One region of the Streptomyces sp. WI03-4A genome, then DNA from elsewhere that is predicted to be linked to it. Evidence: predicted binding sites of a transcription regulator. Region 1 holds the regulator's gene; the other holds the start of a gene.
The links. The regulator HspR, encoded in region 1, represses chaperone genes until heat shock. The targets are predictions, from matches to a motif close to TTGAGNNNNNNNNNCTCAA.
Positions count from the first base shown of each region.

Region 1 (8,165 bases):
GGTCGGCATCGACCTGGGCACGACTAACTCCGTCGTCAGCGTTCTGGAGGGCGGCGAGCCCACCGTCATCACCAACGCCGAGGGTGCCAGGACCACGCCGTCCGTCGTCGCCTTCGCCAAGAACGGTGAGGTGCTCGTCGGCGAGGTCGCCAAGCGCCAGGCGGTCACGAACGTGGACCGGACCATCCGCTCGGTGAAGCGTCACATGGGCACCGACTGGAAGATCCAGCTGGACGGGAAGGACTTCAACCCCCAGCAGATCTCCGCGTTCATCCTGCAGAAGCTGAAGCGGGACGCCGAGTCCTACCTGGGCGAGAAGGTGACCGACGCGGTCATCACCGTCCCGGCGTACTTCAACGACTCCGAGCGCCAGGCGACCAAGGAGGCCGGCGAGATCGCCGGTCTGAACGTCCTGCGCATCGTCAACGAGCCGACCGCCGCCGCGCTGGCGTACGGCCTCGACAAGGACGACCAGACGATCCTCGTCTTCGACCTCGGTGGCGGCACCTTCGACGTGTCCCTCCTGGAGATCGGTGACGGCGTCGTCGAGGTGAAGGCCACCAACGGTGACAACCACCTCGGTGGTGACGACTGGGACCAGCGCGTCGTCGACTACCTGGTGCAGCAGTTCAAGTCCGGTCACGGCGTGGACCTGGCCAAGGACAAGATGGCCCTCCAGCGTCTGCGTGAGGCGGCGGAGAAGGCCAAGATCGAGCTGTCCTCGTCCACCGAGACCTCGATCAACCTGCCCTACATCACGGCGTCCGCCGAGGGCCCGCTGCACCTGGACGAGAAGCTCACCCGCGCCCAGTTCCAGCAGCTGACCGCGGACCTGCTGGAGCGCTGCAAGACGCCGTTCCACAACGTCATCAAGGACGCCGGCATCTCGATCAACGAGATCGACCACGTCGTCCTGGTCGGCGGCTCCACCCGCATGCCCGCCGTCGCCGAGCTCGTCAAGGAGCTGACCGGTGGCAACGAGGCCAACAAGGGCGTGAACCCGGACGAGGTCGTCGCCATCGGCGCCGCCCTCCAGGCCGGTGTCCTCAAGGGTGAGGTCAAGGACGTCCTGCTCCTCGACGTGACCCCGCTGTCCCTCGGCATCGAGACCAAGGGCGGCATCATGACCAAGCTCATCGAGCGCAACACCACGATCCCGACCAAGCGGTCGGAGATCTTCACGACGGCCGAGGACAACCAGCCGTCCGTGCAGATCCAGGTCTACCAGGGTGAGCGCGAGATCGCGGCGTACAACAAGAAGCTCGGCATGTTCGAGCTGACCGGTCTGCCGCCGGCGCCGCGTGGCGTCCCGCAGATCGAGGTCGCCTTCGACATCGACGCCAACGGCATCATGCACGTGACCGCGAAGGACCTGGGCACGGGCAAGGAGCAGAAGATGACCGTCACCGGCGGCTCCTCGCTGCCGAAGGACGAGGTCGACCGCATGCGCCAGGAGGCCGAGAAGTACGCGGAGGAGGACCACGCCCGCCGCGAGGCCGCCGAGACCCGCAACCAGGGCGAGCAGCTCGTCTACCAGACCGAGAAGTTCCTCAAGGACAACGAGGACAAGGTCCCGGGCGAGATCAAGACCGAGGTCGAGGCCGCGATCGCCGAGCTGAAGGAGACGCTCAAGGGCGAGGACACCGCCGCGATCCGCACCGCCACCGAGAAGGTCGCCGCCGTCTCGCAGAAGCTCGGCCAGGCCATGTACGCCGACGCCCAGGGCGCCCAGGAGGCGGCCGGCGGTGCCGGTGAGGCCCCGAAGGCCGACGACGACGTCGTGGACGCCGAGATCGTCGACGACGAGCGCAAGGACGGTGCCGCGTGACGGAGGAGACCCCGGGCTTCGAGGAGAAGCCCGACGTCCCCTCCGGCGCGACCCCCGACGACGCCGAGTCGAAGGCCGCTCCCGACGAGGGGGCGGCCCCGGCCGGGGACGTAAACGCAGACGCGGGCCTGGCGGCCCAGCTCGACCAGGTGCGCACGGCGCTCAACGAGCGCACGCTGGACCTCCAGCGGCTCCAGGCCGAGTACCAGAACTACCGCCGACGGGTCGAGCGCGACCGGGTCGCGGTCAAGGAGATCGCCATCGCGAACCTCCTGACCGAGCTCCTGCCCGTGCTCGACGACATCGGCCGGGCGCGGGAACACGGCGAACTGGTCGGCGGCTTCAAGTCGGTGGCCGAGTCGCTGGAGACCGTCGCGGCCAAGATGGGCCTGCAGCAGTTCGGCAAGGAGGGCGAGCCCTTCGACCCGACGATCCACGAGGCCCTGATGCACAGCTACGCGCCGGACGTCACCGAGACGACGTGCGTGGCCATCCTGCAGCCCGGGTACCGCATCGGCGAGCGCACCATCCGCCCCGCGCGGGTGGCCGTCGCCGAACCGCAGCCCGGCGCGCAGAGCGTCAAGGCCGAGGAAGCCGAGGAGAGTCCGGCGACCGGTGCCGTCGACGACAAGGAGAACGGTGGCCCGGAGGAGGGCTGACGTAATCACCGAGGACAGGAAGGAGGGACGTCGGGGATGAGCACCAAGGACTTCATCGAGAAGGACTACTACAAGGTCCTCGGCGTCCCCAAGGACGCCACCGAGGCCGAGATCAAGAAGGCGTACCGGAAGCTCGCCCGCGAGTTCCACCCGGACGCCAACAAGGGAAACGTCAAGGCGGAGGAGCGCTTCAAGGAGATCTCCGAGGCGAACGACGTCCTAGGCGACCCCAAGAAGCGCAAGGAGTACGACGAGGCGCGCGCCCTGTTCGGCAACGGAGGCTTCCGCCCCGGGCCGGGCGGCGCCGGCGGCAACTTCAACTTCGACCTCGGCGACCTCTTCGGGGGCAACGCCCAGAGCGGAGGCGGCTTCGGCGGTGGACTCGGTGACGTCTTCGGGGGCCTGTTCAACCGGGGCGGTGCCACCGGCACGGGCACCCGTACCCAGCCACGGCGTGGCCAGGACATCGAGTCCGAGGTCACGCTGAGCTTCACGGAGGCCATCGAGGGCGCCACGGTGCCCCTGCGGATGTCCTCCCAGGCGCCCTGCAAGGCCTGCTCCGGCACCGGCGACAAGAACGGCACCCCCCGGGTGTGCCCGACCTGTGTCGGCACCGGACAGGTCGCCCGGGGCTCGGGCGGCGGGTTCTCGCTCACCGACCCCTGCCCCGACTGCAAGGGCCGCGGTCTGATCGCCGAGCACCCCTGCCTGGAGTGCAAGGGCAGCGGCCGCGCCAAGTCCTCGCGCACCATGCAGGTCCGCATCCCCGCCGGGGTCACCGACGGGCAGCGGATCCGGCTGCGCGGCAAGGGCGCGCCCGGTGAGCGCGGCGGCCCGGCGGGCGACCTGTACGTCGCCGTGCACGTCGGCACGCACCCGGTGTTCGGGCGCAAGGACGACAACCTCACGGTGACCGTCCCGGTGACGTTCACCGAGGCCGCGCTCGGCGGCGAGGTCCGGGTCCCGACCCTGGGCGGCCCCGCGGTCACCCTGAAGCTGCCGCCCGGCACCCCCAACGGCCGCACCATGCGGGCGCGGGGCAAGGGCGCGGTCCGCAAGGACGGCACGCGCGGCGATCTGCTGATCACCGTCGAGGTGAGTGTCCCCAAGGACCTGTCGGGGAAGGCTCGTGACGCACTGGAGGCGTATCGCGAGGCGACCGCGGGCGAGGACCCGCGGGCGGAGCTGTTCGAGGCCGCGAAGGGAGATTGAGCGCCCCATGGACACATCCGGCCGTCGGCGTAACCCGTACGAACTGACCGAGGAGACCCCGGTCTACGTCATCTCGGTGGCGGCCCAGCTCTCCGGACTCCACCCGCAGACGCTGCGCCAGTACGACCGGCTGGGTCTGGTCTCGCCCGACCGCACGGCCGGGCGGGGCCGCCGCTACTCGGCCCGCGACATCGAACTGCTCCGCCAGGTGCAGGCGTTGTCGCAGGACGAGGGCATCAACCTGGCCGGCATCAAGCGCATCATCGAACTGGAGAACCAGGTCGCGGCCCTCCAGTCCCGGGTCGCCGAACTCCAGTCGGCGCTCGACGGCGCGGCGGCCGCGATGCGGCAGCGGGAGGCGGCCGTCCACGCCTCCTACCGCCGCGACCTGGTCCCGTACCAGGAGGTCCAGCAGACCAGCGCGCTGGTGGTGTGGCGGCCCAAGCGGCAGCAGAACGACTGACGCGCCGACCCGTCGGCGCGGACGAGAGGGGCCCGGATTCTCCGGGCCCCTCTCGCGTGTCCGGCGCCCGGCTGGCTGGGTTCGTTCGGTCGTCTGGTCGAGTCGGGGAGGCGGTCCGCGACCGCGGGTCGGCACGACTCGTCTGGATTGCATTCGGTTGCACTGATCTTTGCCTCCCTGTGAACTCCCGTTGGGTGGAGGGTCCGTAAAGACTGTTTGGAGACGATTCCGCTCCACCTTCACAGATGCAGCGGAGCGTGCTGTTGCGCACTCGTTAAGTAGTTCCGCTTGACGCCGGGTGTCGGGTCCAAGTTGTCTTTTCAGACACCTGGGTCGTAAAGCTGCACCCACGTCCGGAACGCACCTGAAGTGAGCCCCTGAATGCGTCGTATAGCCATGTCCGTGGCCGCGTCCACGATGACCCTTTCGCTCGCCGGCTGCGGCGTGCTGGACGCTACGGGCGACGGCGCGAGCGCGACGCCGACGAAGGGGGACGACGTCACGATCGGACTCCTGCTGCCGGAGAAGGCGAACACCCGCTACGACAAGTTCGACTACCCCATCATCAAGAACCAGGTCGCGGAGCTGACCCACAACAAGGGCCACGTCTCGTACGCCAACGCCGACGCGGACTCCGCCCGGCAGGCCGGCCAGATGCAGCAGATGATCGACGACAAGGTCGACATCATCCTGCTCGACGCGGTCGACTCGCACGCCATCGCCGGCGAGGTGAAGAAGGCCAAGGACGCGGGCATCCCGGTCATCGCCTACGACCGGCTGGCCGAGGGCCCGATCGACGCCTACATCTCCTTCGACAACGAGCTGGTCGGCGAGGTGCAGGCCCGTACCCTGCTGGACGCGCTGGGCTCGGGCGTCGACACCTCCGACAAGGTCGTCATGGTGAACGGCTCGCCCACCGACCCGAACGCCAAGCAGTTCAAGGAGGGCGCGCTCTCCGAGCTGAAGGACAAGGTCACGATCGCGGACAGCTGGGACACCAAGGACTGGAAGCCGGAGATCGCCCAGGCCAGGATGGCCCAGGCGATCGCGAAGATCGGCAAGAGCAACATCGCCGGCGTGTACGCCGCCAACGACGGCATGGCGGCTGGTGTCATCAAGGCCCTCAAGGCGGCCGGTGCCACCACCCTGCCCCCGATCACCGGCCAGGACGCCGAACTGGACGCCGTCCAGCGGATCCTCACCGGCGAGCAGTACATGAGCGTGTACAAGTCCTACCCGGACGAGGCCCAGGCCGCCGCGCAGATGGCCGTCACCAAGGTGCAGGGCAAGGACATCCAGTTCGACGCCCTCACCCAGGACCACGTCGACAGCCCGACCGACAAGAGCATTCCGTCCAAGCTGGTCCAGGTGAGCGCCCTGACCAAGAACCGGGTCAAGGACACGGTCATCGCCGACGGCATCTACACGGTCGCCGACATCTGCACCCCCAAGTACAAGGCGGCCTGCGCCGCCGTCGGCCTGAAGTAGCCGTCACGGCCTCCCCGCATCGCGCCACCCCCGTGGGCGCGATGCGGCGGCCCCGGCCGTGCGGGGGGTGCCTGACCGGGACCGCTCTCCGGGGGCCGTGGCACCCGGGGGAAGCGGGACCAACGATGCCTGTGTGACGTTCCGGCCACCACCATCAGCTTGTTGCAATGCGACGGGCGGAGGCCGGACGATACCGGGGCACACCCCCCGATTCCGGTGCCCTCGGCGGACGGAGCCTTGTTGCGGACCCGGTCCCGGCCGCGCATAGTTGCGCTGCGGAAGTGGCAGCAAACCGGGGGTGGAATGGCCGATGGCCGGGCGCGGGGCGGAGCAGCATCCACACGGTGCCGACCGGCTGTGCGACGCCGGGGACCGCGTGTACTCCCGGGCCGTACGCCGGGGACGGGTGCCGCGCACGGACGCGGATCCGGTGCCCTGCCTGCTGGAGCTGGCGCTGCTGCACCCGGACCCGGACGACATGGACTGGCTGGTGCCGACCTCCCCGCAGGAGGTCATGACCCGGCTGCTGCGCGGGGTCTACGACGAGGTCAGGGAGAGCCAGCGGCGGGTGGGCTCGGCGGTCAGCGCCTTCGAGTGGTACGCCGGTCTGGGCCGCCAGCTCCAGGCGCTCTCGGCGCCGGGTGAGGGTACCGCCCTCCGCGTGCTGGACGGGCTCTCCCGCATCCAGGCCGCGATGGACGAGGCCACCGAGGCGTGCACGAGCGAGGTGCTCACGGTGCAGCCCGGCGGCATCCGGCGCGAGGCCGAGCTGACCGAGGGGCTGCACCGGGCGCTGACGCTGCGCGGCCGGGGCGTACGCATGCGCGACCTGTACACCCACGTGGCCCGGCACGGGCAGGGGCTGCTCAACTACCTGGAACTGATGGGCGACACGGTCGAGGCCCGCACCCTGGACGAGGTCATCGACCGGCTGATCCTCTTCGACCGCACGGTCGCCTTCATCCCCGCCAACACCGAGCGCACGATGGCCCTGGAGCTGCGCCACCCGGCGCTGGTGGAGTACCTGGTGACCGTCTTCGAGCGGCTGTGGCGGCTCGCGCTGCCGCTGACCGCGCCCCTGCCCGACACCGGCATCGAGGGCATCTCGCACCGCGAGCGGTCCATCGCCGCGCTGCTCGCGGAGGGGCACCAGGACGCGGTGATCGCCGAGCGGCTCGGCATCAGCGTCCGCACCTGCCGGGCCCACATCGCCCGGCTCTCGGACACCCTCGGCGCGGCCAGCCGTACCCAACTCGGCGTCCGCATCGCCCAGGTGGGCCTGGACGGCCCCCCGCACCCCGGCTCCCCGGCGGCCCCGCCCGCACTCAGGATCCCCGACCAGGAGACCCCTGGCGTGCGCTGAGACGGCCGCACAGCCGCACAGCCGGGCCCGGCCGGGCCCTCACCGCCGGCCCAGTCGCCCTCAGTGCGCCGTCCGCGCCTGCTTCAGGATGCCCGACTCGCCGATCAGGTAGCCGAGTTGGGCGCGGCTCTCGCTGCCCAGGGTGGCGGCGAGCTTGGCGATGTGCAGGCGGGCGGTGCGTACGTTCATGCCGAGGCGGTCGGCGATGGCGGTGTCGGTGTGGCCCTCCACGAGGAGGGCGGCGATGGCCCGCTGGCGGGGCGTGACGCCGTCCAGGGACGGCTGCCGGCCGCCGCGCGGGTGCAGCGGGGTCGCCAGGTGCCAGAGGCGGTCGAAGACGGTCACGAGGTAGTCGACGAGGGCGGGCAGCCGGATCTCCAGGGCGAGGGTGCGGTCCTTGTTCGCGGGGAGGAAGGCGACCGTGCGGTCGAAGACGAGGAGCCGCTCGGTGACCTCGTTCAGGGTGCGGGCCTCGACGTCGCCCCGCAGCCGCTCGTAACGGGCCTGCACGGTGGGCGCGTGCCGCAGGGTGTGCTGGTAGAGGGTGCGGATCCGGGCGCCGCGGTCGAGCAGGGCCTGGTCGCGGTCGAGGGCGAGCGCGAACAGGCTGGGGGGTGTGCGGGTGTGGGTGGGGTGCGAATGGATCGCCAGGAGTTCCTCGGCGGAGTCCGCCATGACCTGGGAGATGGCCTGGTTGATCCGCTCCAGGCCGCTGTGCATCCGGATCGTCGCGGGGCCGCCGGTGGGCCCCGCGGGCGGCTCCTGGGTCCGCAGCAGCGGCGCGAACGTCTCGGTCAGGCGGGCCTCGCGGCGCCGCTCGTCGGCGACGCGTTCCGCCGAGCCGCGCAGCAGCTCGTGCAGGGCGACGGCGGCGGCCACCGGTTCCAGCCTGCCGGGGTCGTCGACGTTCGGCTGCAGCAGACCGAACCGCAGCAGGCAGGGGGCCGCCCCGGCCTGCGCGTCGGTGACGTGGCCTGCGCGCAGGGCCTGTGCGTACAGCTCCGATCCTGCCGGACACAGCTCTTCCATGCCGTGGTCCGGATGCGGCGCCGGGGTCACTGCCGGGCTCCCTCCTGCTCGGTGGTGCGGGGACGGGGCGGGGGTGGGGCGTGCCGTGCGGGTGTGCCGTGTGGTGTGCGGTGGGGGTGTGCC
Region 1 is NZ_JARAUO010000034.1:54,283-62,447, forward strand. Features, by position in the region: gene dnaK (molecular chaperone DnaK) at 1-1,828, shown strand, start outside; gene grpE (nucleotide exchange factor GrpE) at 1,825-2,487, shown strand; gene dnaJ (molecular chaperone DnaJ) at 2,524-3,699, shown strand; gene PV343_RS28555 (heat shock protein transcriptional repressor HspR) at 3,707-4,162, shown strand; gene PV343_RS28560 (sugar ABC transporter substrate-binding protein) at 4,544-5,650, shown strand; gene PV343_RS28565 (helix-turn-helix transcriptional regulator) at 5,961-7,013, shown strand; gene PV343_RS28570 (helix-turn-helix transcriptional regulator) at 7,074-8,072, opposite strand.

Region 2 (8,165 bases), on a different contig from region 1:
GTGGACCTTCATCCAGTCGCCGTTCCCGCTGGCCATCTTCGACACCGAACTGCGCCTCATGCGCGCCAACCGCCGCCTCGAGCGGGCCCTGTCGCTGCCCGAGGCGGCGATGCGCGGACTGCACCTGGCCCACATCGCCCCCGGCCGGGCCAGCGACGACGCCGACCGCACGATGCGCGAGGTGGTGGAGAGCGGCGAGCCTCGGGAGCTGCGGACCGGTGTCGGCGCGGGGCTCGGCCCGCCGACCGTCCTCACCCCGCTCAAGGACGGCACCGGCCGGGTGCGCGCCGTCTGCCTCGCGGCGCAGCGGCGCGCGGCGGACCCCGCCGCCGGGCCGGACGACGGGGACGCCGGCCCAGGGGACGCCGACACAGCCGGCACACGGGCCGGCACCTCCCCCGAGCTGCGGCACACCGCGCAGGAGCTGGCCGACGCCACCGTCCCCCGGCTAGCGGACTTCATGGCCGTGGACCTGCTCGACGCCCCGCGTGGCCGGGCCGAGCCCGGCGACTCCACGGCGAGCCCGCTCGTCCTGCGCCGCGCCGCGGTACGGGCCGTCCCGGACGGCGACGGGCCCGCGCCGGGGGCCCGGGTGGGCGAGGCGACCGCCTACGAACCGGGCTCACCCCCGGCGGACTGCCTGATCTCCGGCCAGTCCGTCCTGTACGCCACCTCGGATCCGGTGGTGTCGGGATGGGCGGCGGTGGACCCGGCCGCCGCCTGGCTGCACGCCTACGGTGCCCACTCGCTGATGGTGGTGCCGGTGCGGGCCGAGGGCAGCACGCTCGGGGTGGCCCTGTTCGGCCGCCACCGGCGGCGCGAGCCGTTCGGCCCCGAGGACCTGCGGCTGGCCGAGGAACTCACCACGAAGGCGGCCACCGGCCTGCGCACCGGCCGCCGCGCCGCCCGGGCCCGCACCACCACCATGTCCCTGCAGCGCAGCCTGCTCCCGCACACCCTGCCCGACCAGGCGGCCCTGGAGATCGCCACCCGCTATCTGCCCGCGGCCACCCGGGCCGGGGTGGGCGGCGACTGGTTCGACGTGATCCCGCTGTCCGGGGCGCGGGTCGCGCTGGTCGTCGGCGACGTCGTCGGCCACGGCATCCGGGCCTCGGCCACCATGGGCCGGCTGCGCACCGCCGTGCGCACCCTGGCCGACGTCGACCTGCCCGCCGACGAGCTGCTCACCCACCTCGACGACCTCGTGCTGCGGCTGGCGGCGGACGAGGGCAGCGCCGACCCGGCCGCGGAGACCGCCGGGGGCATCGGCACCACCTGCCTGTACGCGGTCTACGACCCGGTCTCCCGGCACTGCACGCTCGCCCGGGCCGGGCACCCGCCGCCCGCCGTGGTCACCCCGGACGGCACCGTCCGCTTCCTGGACGTGCCCGCCGGGCCGCCGCTCGGGCTCGGCGGACTGCCGTTCGAGGCGTTCGAGACGGAACTGCCCGAGGGCAGTCTGCTCGCCCTGTACACCGACGGGCTGCTCGAAGCCCGCGACCACGACATCGACGAGGCGCTGGACAAGATGTTCGCCGCGCTCGTGCGCCCGGCCCCGAACCTGGACTCGGTCTGCGACCGGGTGCTCACCGAGCTGCTGAGCCACCGCCCCGAGGACGACATCGCCCTGCTCGTCGCCCGCACCCGGGCGCTGCACGCCGACCGGGTCGCCGCCTGGGAGCTGCAGAGCGAGTTCACCGTGGTGGCCCTGGCCCGCAAGTACACGACCGACCAGCTCGGCGCCTGGGGACTGGAGGAGGCCGCCTTCACCACCGAGCTGATGGTCAGCGAACTGGTCACCAACGCCATCCGCTACGGCCGCCCGCCCATCCAGCTCCGACTCATCCACCAGGACTCCAAGCTGATCTGCGAGGTCTACGACTCCAGCGGCACCACCCCGCACATGCGGCGCGCCCGGATCTTCGACGAGGGCGGCCGCGGCCTGCTGCTCGTCGCGCAGCTCGCCGAGCGCTGGGGCACCCGGCACGACCGGGTCGGCAAGACCGTGTGGGCGGAGCAGTCGCTGCCCGGGCGCTGAGGCGACGGCCTGACACGACGGCCGCCCCGCCGCGGGGCTGCGGGGGCGGGATGTCGGTGGGTCCCTTGGGTCGGTCTTCCGGTCGGTCGGTCTTCCGGTCGGTCGGTCTTCCGGTCGGTGCGGTCGGGGCGATCCTCAGGCTGTCACTTGACGACCACGTCGCCGCCTCCGGGCGGGGACTGCGGGGCGGGCGCGTCCGGCGGCGGGGTGCTGCCGGTGCCCGGACCGGGGTCCTTGGCGGGCGCCGCGTCCGGGGTGGTGGAGCCGCCGGAGCCGGTGCCCCCGGTGCCGGGGGGAGGCGTCTTGTCGGGGCAGGGCGGGCCGTTCTTGCCGTTGGTGCCGGTGCCGTTGCGGCCGTTGGTGCCCTTGCCGCCGCACGAGCCCCGGCCGCGGCCGCCGGTGCCGCCGGTGCCCGTGCCGCCTGCGGCGGTGCAGACCGTGGCGTCGCCGCCGGTGGCCCTTATAAGGCCGGAACTACGCCGGTCCCCCGAGGACCGGGGCGGCCCAGGCGGGTGGCTCGGGCACCGCGGGGGCGGCCGGCCGGGCCGGCTCCAGGCGCACGTCCACCAGCGTCGGCGTGCGTTCCCGGTGGGCGGGGCCGGCCACGGCGGCGCGCAGCGCGGCGACGAACTCCAGACAGGAGCCGTACCGGTCGTCCGGGGCCTTGGCCAGCGCCCGGCCCAGGACGTCGTCGACGGCCGGCGGCAGCCCGGGCCGGTCCTCGCTGAGCGGGGGCGGCGGGTCGTACTGGTGCGCCCACAGCAGTTCGAGGTCGTCCTCGCGCCGGAAGGGCGGGGCGCCCGCGAGCATCTCGTGGACGACGCAGGCCAGGCTGTACAGGTCCGACCGGCCGTCCACGGGGCGGCCCGCGACCCGTTCGGGCGCCACGTAGTCGAGGGTGCCGACGAACTCGCCGGCCGTGGTGAACCCGGTGAGCGACAGCGACTTCTTCGCCAGCCCGAAGTCGGTCAGGTAGACGTGCTCGGGGTGGTCGCTGTCGACCCCCTTGGCGACCAGGACGTTGCCGGGCTTGACGTCCCGGTGCACCAGGTCCCGTTCGTGGGCCGCGTCGAGCGCGGACGCGAGCTGGGCGGCGATGCGCAGCGCGGCGGGCACGGGGAGCGGGCCGTCGCGGTCGAGCACGGCGCGCAGGTCGAGCCCGTGGACGTAGCACATCGCGATGTACAGGATCCCGTCCGTCTCGCCGGCCTCGAAGACGGGGACGATGTGGGGGTGCTCGATGGCGGCCGCGACCCGGGACTCCTGGGTGAAACGGCGGCGGAAGGCCTCGTTGCGGGTGTACTCCGGGGCGAGCAGTTTGAGGGCGACCGTACGGCCCAGGCGCAGGTCCTCGGCGCAGTAGACGACGGCCATGCCGCCGTGGCCCAGCTCGCGCACCACGCGGTAGCCGGCGATCTCCGTCCCGATCGGGCCGGAGGGTTGGACCGCCTGCCCACTCACGCCCGAATTCTATCGATCCGGCCCGGACACGCGCGCGCGGACCCGTGCCGGGGCCGCCGGGGCACGGGGCGGGTCGGGGCGGGTCGGGCCAGGACAGGGCGAAGGCCCGGGCCTCCCTCACGGGACCCGGGCCTCGCTCGTCCGGCGGCGTCCGTCACGCCGCCACCGGAACCTCCGGCGCCGCGTCGTTCGTCGCGGGCGCGAGCGCCAGTTCCAGGACCTGGCGGACGTCGGTCACGGCGTGGACGTCGAGCCTGTCCAGCACCTCGGCCGGGACGTCGTCCAGGTCGGGTTCGTTGCGCTTGGGGATGATCACGGTGGTCACCCCGGCGCGGTGGGCGGCGAGCAGCTTCTGCTTCACCCCGCCGATGGGCAGCACCCGGCCGGTCAGCGAGACCTCGCCGGTCATCGCCACGTCCGTGCGCACCAGCCGGCCGGAGAGCAGGGACGCGAGGGCGGTGGTCATGGTGACGCCCGCGCTCGGCCCGTCCTTGGGGACCGCGCCCGCCGGGAAGTGGATGTGCACGCCCCGGTCCTTGAGGTCGGCGACCGGCAGTTCCAGTTCGGCGCCGTGGCTGCGCAGGAAACTCAGCGCGATCTGCGCCGACTCCTTCATCACGTCGCCGAGCTGGCCGGTCAGGGTCAGTCCGGCCGCGCCCGTCTCCGGATCGGCCAGGGACGCCTCGACGAAGAGGACGTCGCCGCCGGCCCCGGTGACCGCGAGGCCGGTCGCCACGCCCGGCACGGACGTCCGGCGCTCGGCCGGGTCCTGGGCGGACTCGGGCACGTGGTGCGGACGGCCGATCAGTGCGCGCAGGTCCCCGTCCCGGACGGTGAACGGCAGTTCCCGCTCGCCGAGTTCATGCTGGGCCGCGACCTTGCGCAGCAGCCGCGCGATGGACCGCTCCAGGGTGCGCACGCCCGCCTCGCGGGTGTACTCCCCGGCCAGTTTGCGCAGCGCGCTCTCGTCGAGGGAGACCTCGTCCCCGGCGAGGCCCGCCCGCTCCAGCTGGCGCGGGAGCAGGTGGTCGCGGGCGATGACGACCTTCTCGTCCTCGGTGTATCCGTCCAGTCGCACAATCTCCATACGGTCCGCGAGGGCCTCCGGGATTGCCTCCAGGACGTTGGCGGTGGCGAGGAAGACGACGTCGGACAGGTCCAGCTCCACCTCCAGGTAGTGGTCCCGGAACGTGTGGTTCTGCGCCGGGTCCAGCACCTCAAGCAGCGCCGCCGCCGGGTCGCCGCGGAAGTCGGAGCCGACCTTGTCGATCTCGTCGAGCAGGACCACCGGGTTCATCGACCCGGCCTCCTTGACGGCGCGGACGATCCGGCCGGGCAGCGCGCCGACGTAGGTACGGCGGTGACCGCGCACCTCGGCCTCGTCACGGACGCCGCCGAGGGCGACCCGAACGAACTTGCGCCCCATGGCGTGCGCGACGGACTCGCCGAGGCTGGTCTTGCCGACGCCGGGCGGGCCGACGAGCGCGAGCACCGCGCCGCCGCGCCGCCCGCCGATGACACCCAGGCCGCGCTCACCGCGCCGCTTGCGCACGGCCAGGTACTCGGTGATGCGCTCCTTGACGTCCTCCAGGCCCGCGTGCTCGGCGTCCAGGACCGCCTTGGCGCCCTGGATGTCGTAGGCGTCCTCGGTCCGTGTGTTCCACGGCATCTCCAGGACGGTGTCCAGCCAGGTGCGGATCCAGGAGCCCTCGGGCGACTGGTCGGAGGCGCGCTCCAGCTTGTCGACCTCCTTGAGGGCGGCCTCGCGGACCTTCTCCGGCAGGTCGGCGGCCTCGACGCGGGCGCGGTAGTCGTCGGACTCCTCGCCGTCCTGCTCGCCGTTCAGCTCGCGCAGTTCCTTGCGCACGGCCTCCAGCTGACGCCGCAGCAGGAACTCGCGCTGCTGCTTGTCGACGCCTTCCTGGACGTCCTTGGCGATGGTCTCGGCGACGTCCTGCTCGGCGAGGTGGTCGCGCAGTTGCCGGGTGGCGAGCTTGAGCCGGGCCACCGGGTCGGCGGTCTCCAGCAGCTCCACCTTCTGTTCGGTGGTCAGGAAGGGCGAGTAACCGGCGTTGTCGGCGAGCGCGGAGACGTCGTCGATGGCCTGGACGCGGTCCACGACCTGCCAGGCGCCGCGCTTCTTCAGCCAGCTCGCGGCGAGGGCCTTGTACTCCTTGACGAGGTCCGCGACCTGGCCGGGCAGTGGTTCGGGCACGCTGTCGTCGAGGCGCGTGCCCTCGACCCACAGCGCGGCGCCCGGGCCGGTCGTACCGGCGCCGATCCGCACCCGGGCACGGCCGCGGATCAGGGCACCCGGGTCGCCGTCGGCCAGCCGGCCGACCTGCTCGACCGTGCCCAGCACACCCGTGGCGGCGTACGTGCCGTCGACGCGCGGGACCAGCAACACCCTGGGCTTGCCGGATCCGGACCGGGCGGCGGCCTGGGCGGCCTCCACCGCGGCGCGCACCTCGGTGTCGCTCAGGTCCAGCGGAACCACCATCCCGGGCAGCACGACCTCGTCATCGAGCGGCAGCACGGGCAACACGAGCGTGAACGCCGTGGACTCAGCAGCCATGATCTCCCCTTAGGCAGTCAACTTGAGCTATGCCGACTCAATGCATGGCGTTGCTCGAATGTTCCCCGACGGCTGTTCGCCGTGAGCGATCACCCGCCGAGGACGGCGTTCCGGCAGGCCGGGGGTCCGGTGACGGGTCGTCGGCGGCACGGCCCCCCGCCCGGAGGGGAGTTCAGGCGCGGGCCCGGGAACGCCGCACCCACGGCCAGGTCGCGACGCCGATCGCGAGGGCGATCAGGTGGCCCCAGTCGGTCATCGGGTCCCGGCAGGCCATCAGGTCGCCGAGGAGCACGCCCGTGACCGGGACGAGCAGGAGCCGGCGCGGCCAGCGGGCGAGCAGCCCGGCCAGCGCGCCGACGGCGGCGGCGACGCCGAAGCTGATGCCGTAGTCGAGGCGGTGCAGGGAGCTGTCCGGCAGGTGGCCGGCCAGCACCGCGAGGCCCACCGGGACCTCCGTGGCGAGGGTGGCCAGGACGTGTCCGGCCAGGAACACGCCGGCGGCCCGGGCCGCCCCGATCCGCCGCTCCAGGGCGCTGAGCACCAGCACGAAGGCGGCCGCGTACGGCGAGACGACCCCGCCCGCGATCCACAGCGCGCTGGCCAGGAGCACCAGGACCGGGGTGCGCACCAGGTGGGCGACGTCGGTGCTGGAGCCCTGCTGGAGCGTGTGCACGAACGCGGGGTCGGCGAGCGCCGCCACCAGCGAGGTGACGGCGAGGACGGCCGTGTAGGCGAAGGTGAACGGAGTGCCGGTGGGCGTGGGCAGGAAGTGCCGGGGCCGGACGCGGCGCAGCCGGGAGAGCGCGGCGAGGCGCGGGGCGGTGTTCGCGGTGGGGGCCGTGACCCGCGCCTCGCGCGGCCCCGGGACACCCTCGAGGAGGTCGTCGAGGAGCCCGGTGCTGTCCGGGGCGGGTCGCGGGCGGGCTCGGCCGGCGGTAAGGGGCGTGCCCGGGGGCGGGGACGGGGCCGTCGCGGGGCCCGGCACGGTCCGTTCCACGGTGAGGCGCTCCTTCCGACGCGCCCCACCCTTGGCGTTCCGGGGGCGGCTGTCCATGACCCGCGCCACACGGCAGCCGACTCACGGCGGCCTCCTACCCGTGCGGTGCGCCGTGGGGCGCGTCCGCCCCCGGGCGGCTGCGGACGTCACCCACAGGCGGCCTCCCGTTCAATTCCCGTGAACCGCGCGTCCCGTTCGAGCAGGATGGACGCATGACTGCCATGTACGACGCTCCCGTGGTCCTGGACCGCCGCGAAGGCCCGTACGGCGAAGTGGTCCTGCGCAGACAGGGTGACCTGCTGCAGATCATCGCCAACGGCTGCTTCCTGATGGACACCTCCGACGGGCGTTCGGAGCGCCTGCTGGTCGACGCCGCGTACGGCGCCCTGAAGGGCCGCCCCGCGCCCGCCGTGCTGATCGGCGGGCTGGGTGTGGGATTCTCGCTCGCACACGCGGCGGCGAACCCGGCCTGGGGCCGGATCAGCGTGGTCGAGCGCGAACCCGCCGTCGTCGCCTGGCACCAGGACGGGGGCCCGCTGTCCGCGCTCTCCCGGGACGCGCTGGCCGATCCGCGGGCCGAGATCGTCGAAGCCGACCTCCTGACCTACGTCAATGAGACGTTCGACACGTTCGACGCGCTCTGCCTCGACATCGACAACGGCCCCGGGTGGACGGTGACCGAGGACAACGACGGTCTCTACACCCCCGCCGGACTCGCCGCCTGCGCAAGGGTGTTGAGACCCGGAGGCGTGCTGGCGGTATGGTCTGCCGAGCCCTCTCCGGAATTTGAAGGAACCTTGCGGAATGCCGGGTTCCGTCACGTGCGTACCGAAGAGGTGCCCGTTGCCCGGGGCGTTCCGGACGCTGTCCACCTCGCTGTCCGCCCTGGATAGCGACGGCGCGGGGTGTCCCCGTAATGTGCTGCCCTGGCGCCGATCATTCAAGCGTCAAACGCAGTCATGGGATCACCCCACGGATTCCGGAAAGCAACAGGGGCGGGCGATGGAGCAGACACACACCTCCCAGACCGGCGCGGCGACGACCACTCCGGGCGCGCAGCGCCGGGTACTGGTCGTCGAGGACGACCCCACGAT
Region 2 is NZ_JARAUO010000025.1:114,300-122,464, forward strand. Features, by position in the region: gene PV343_RS24235 (SpoIIE family protein phosphatase) at 1-2,038, shown strand, start outside; gene PV343_RS24240 (serine/threonine-protein kinase) at 2,513-3,499, opposite strand; gene lon (endopeptidase La) at 3,654-6,074, opposite strand; gene PV343_RS24250 (rhomboid-like protein) at 6,247-7,071, opposite strand; gene PV343_RS24255 (spermidine synthase) at 7,284-7,964, shown strand; gene PV343_RS24260 (response regulator transcription factor) at 8,074-8,165, shown strand, end outside.
Region 2: the regulator HspR is predicted to act here: its motif matches at 6,097-6,115, upstream of lon (endopeptidase La).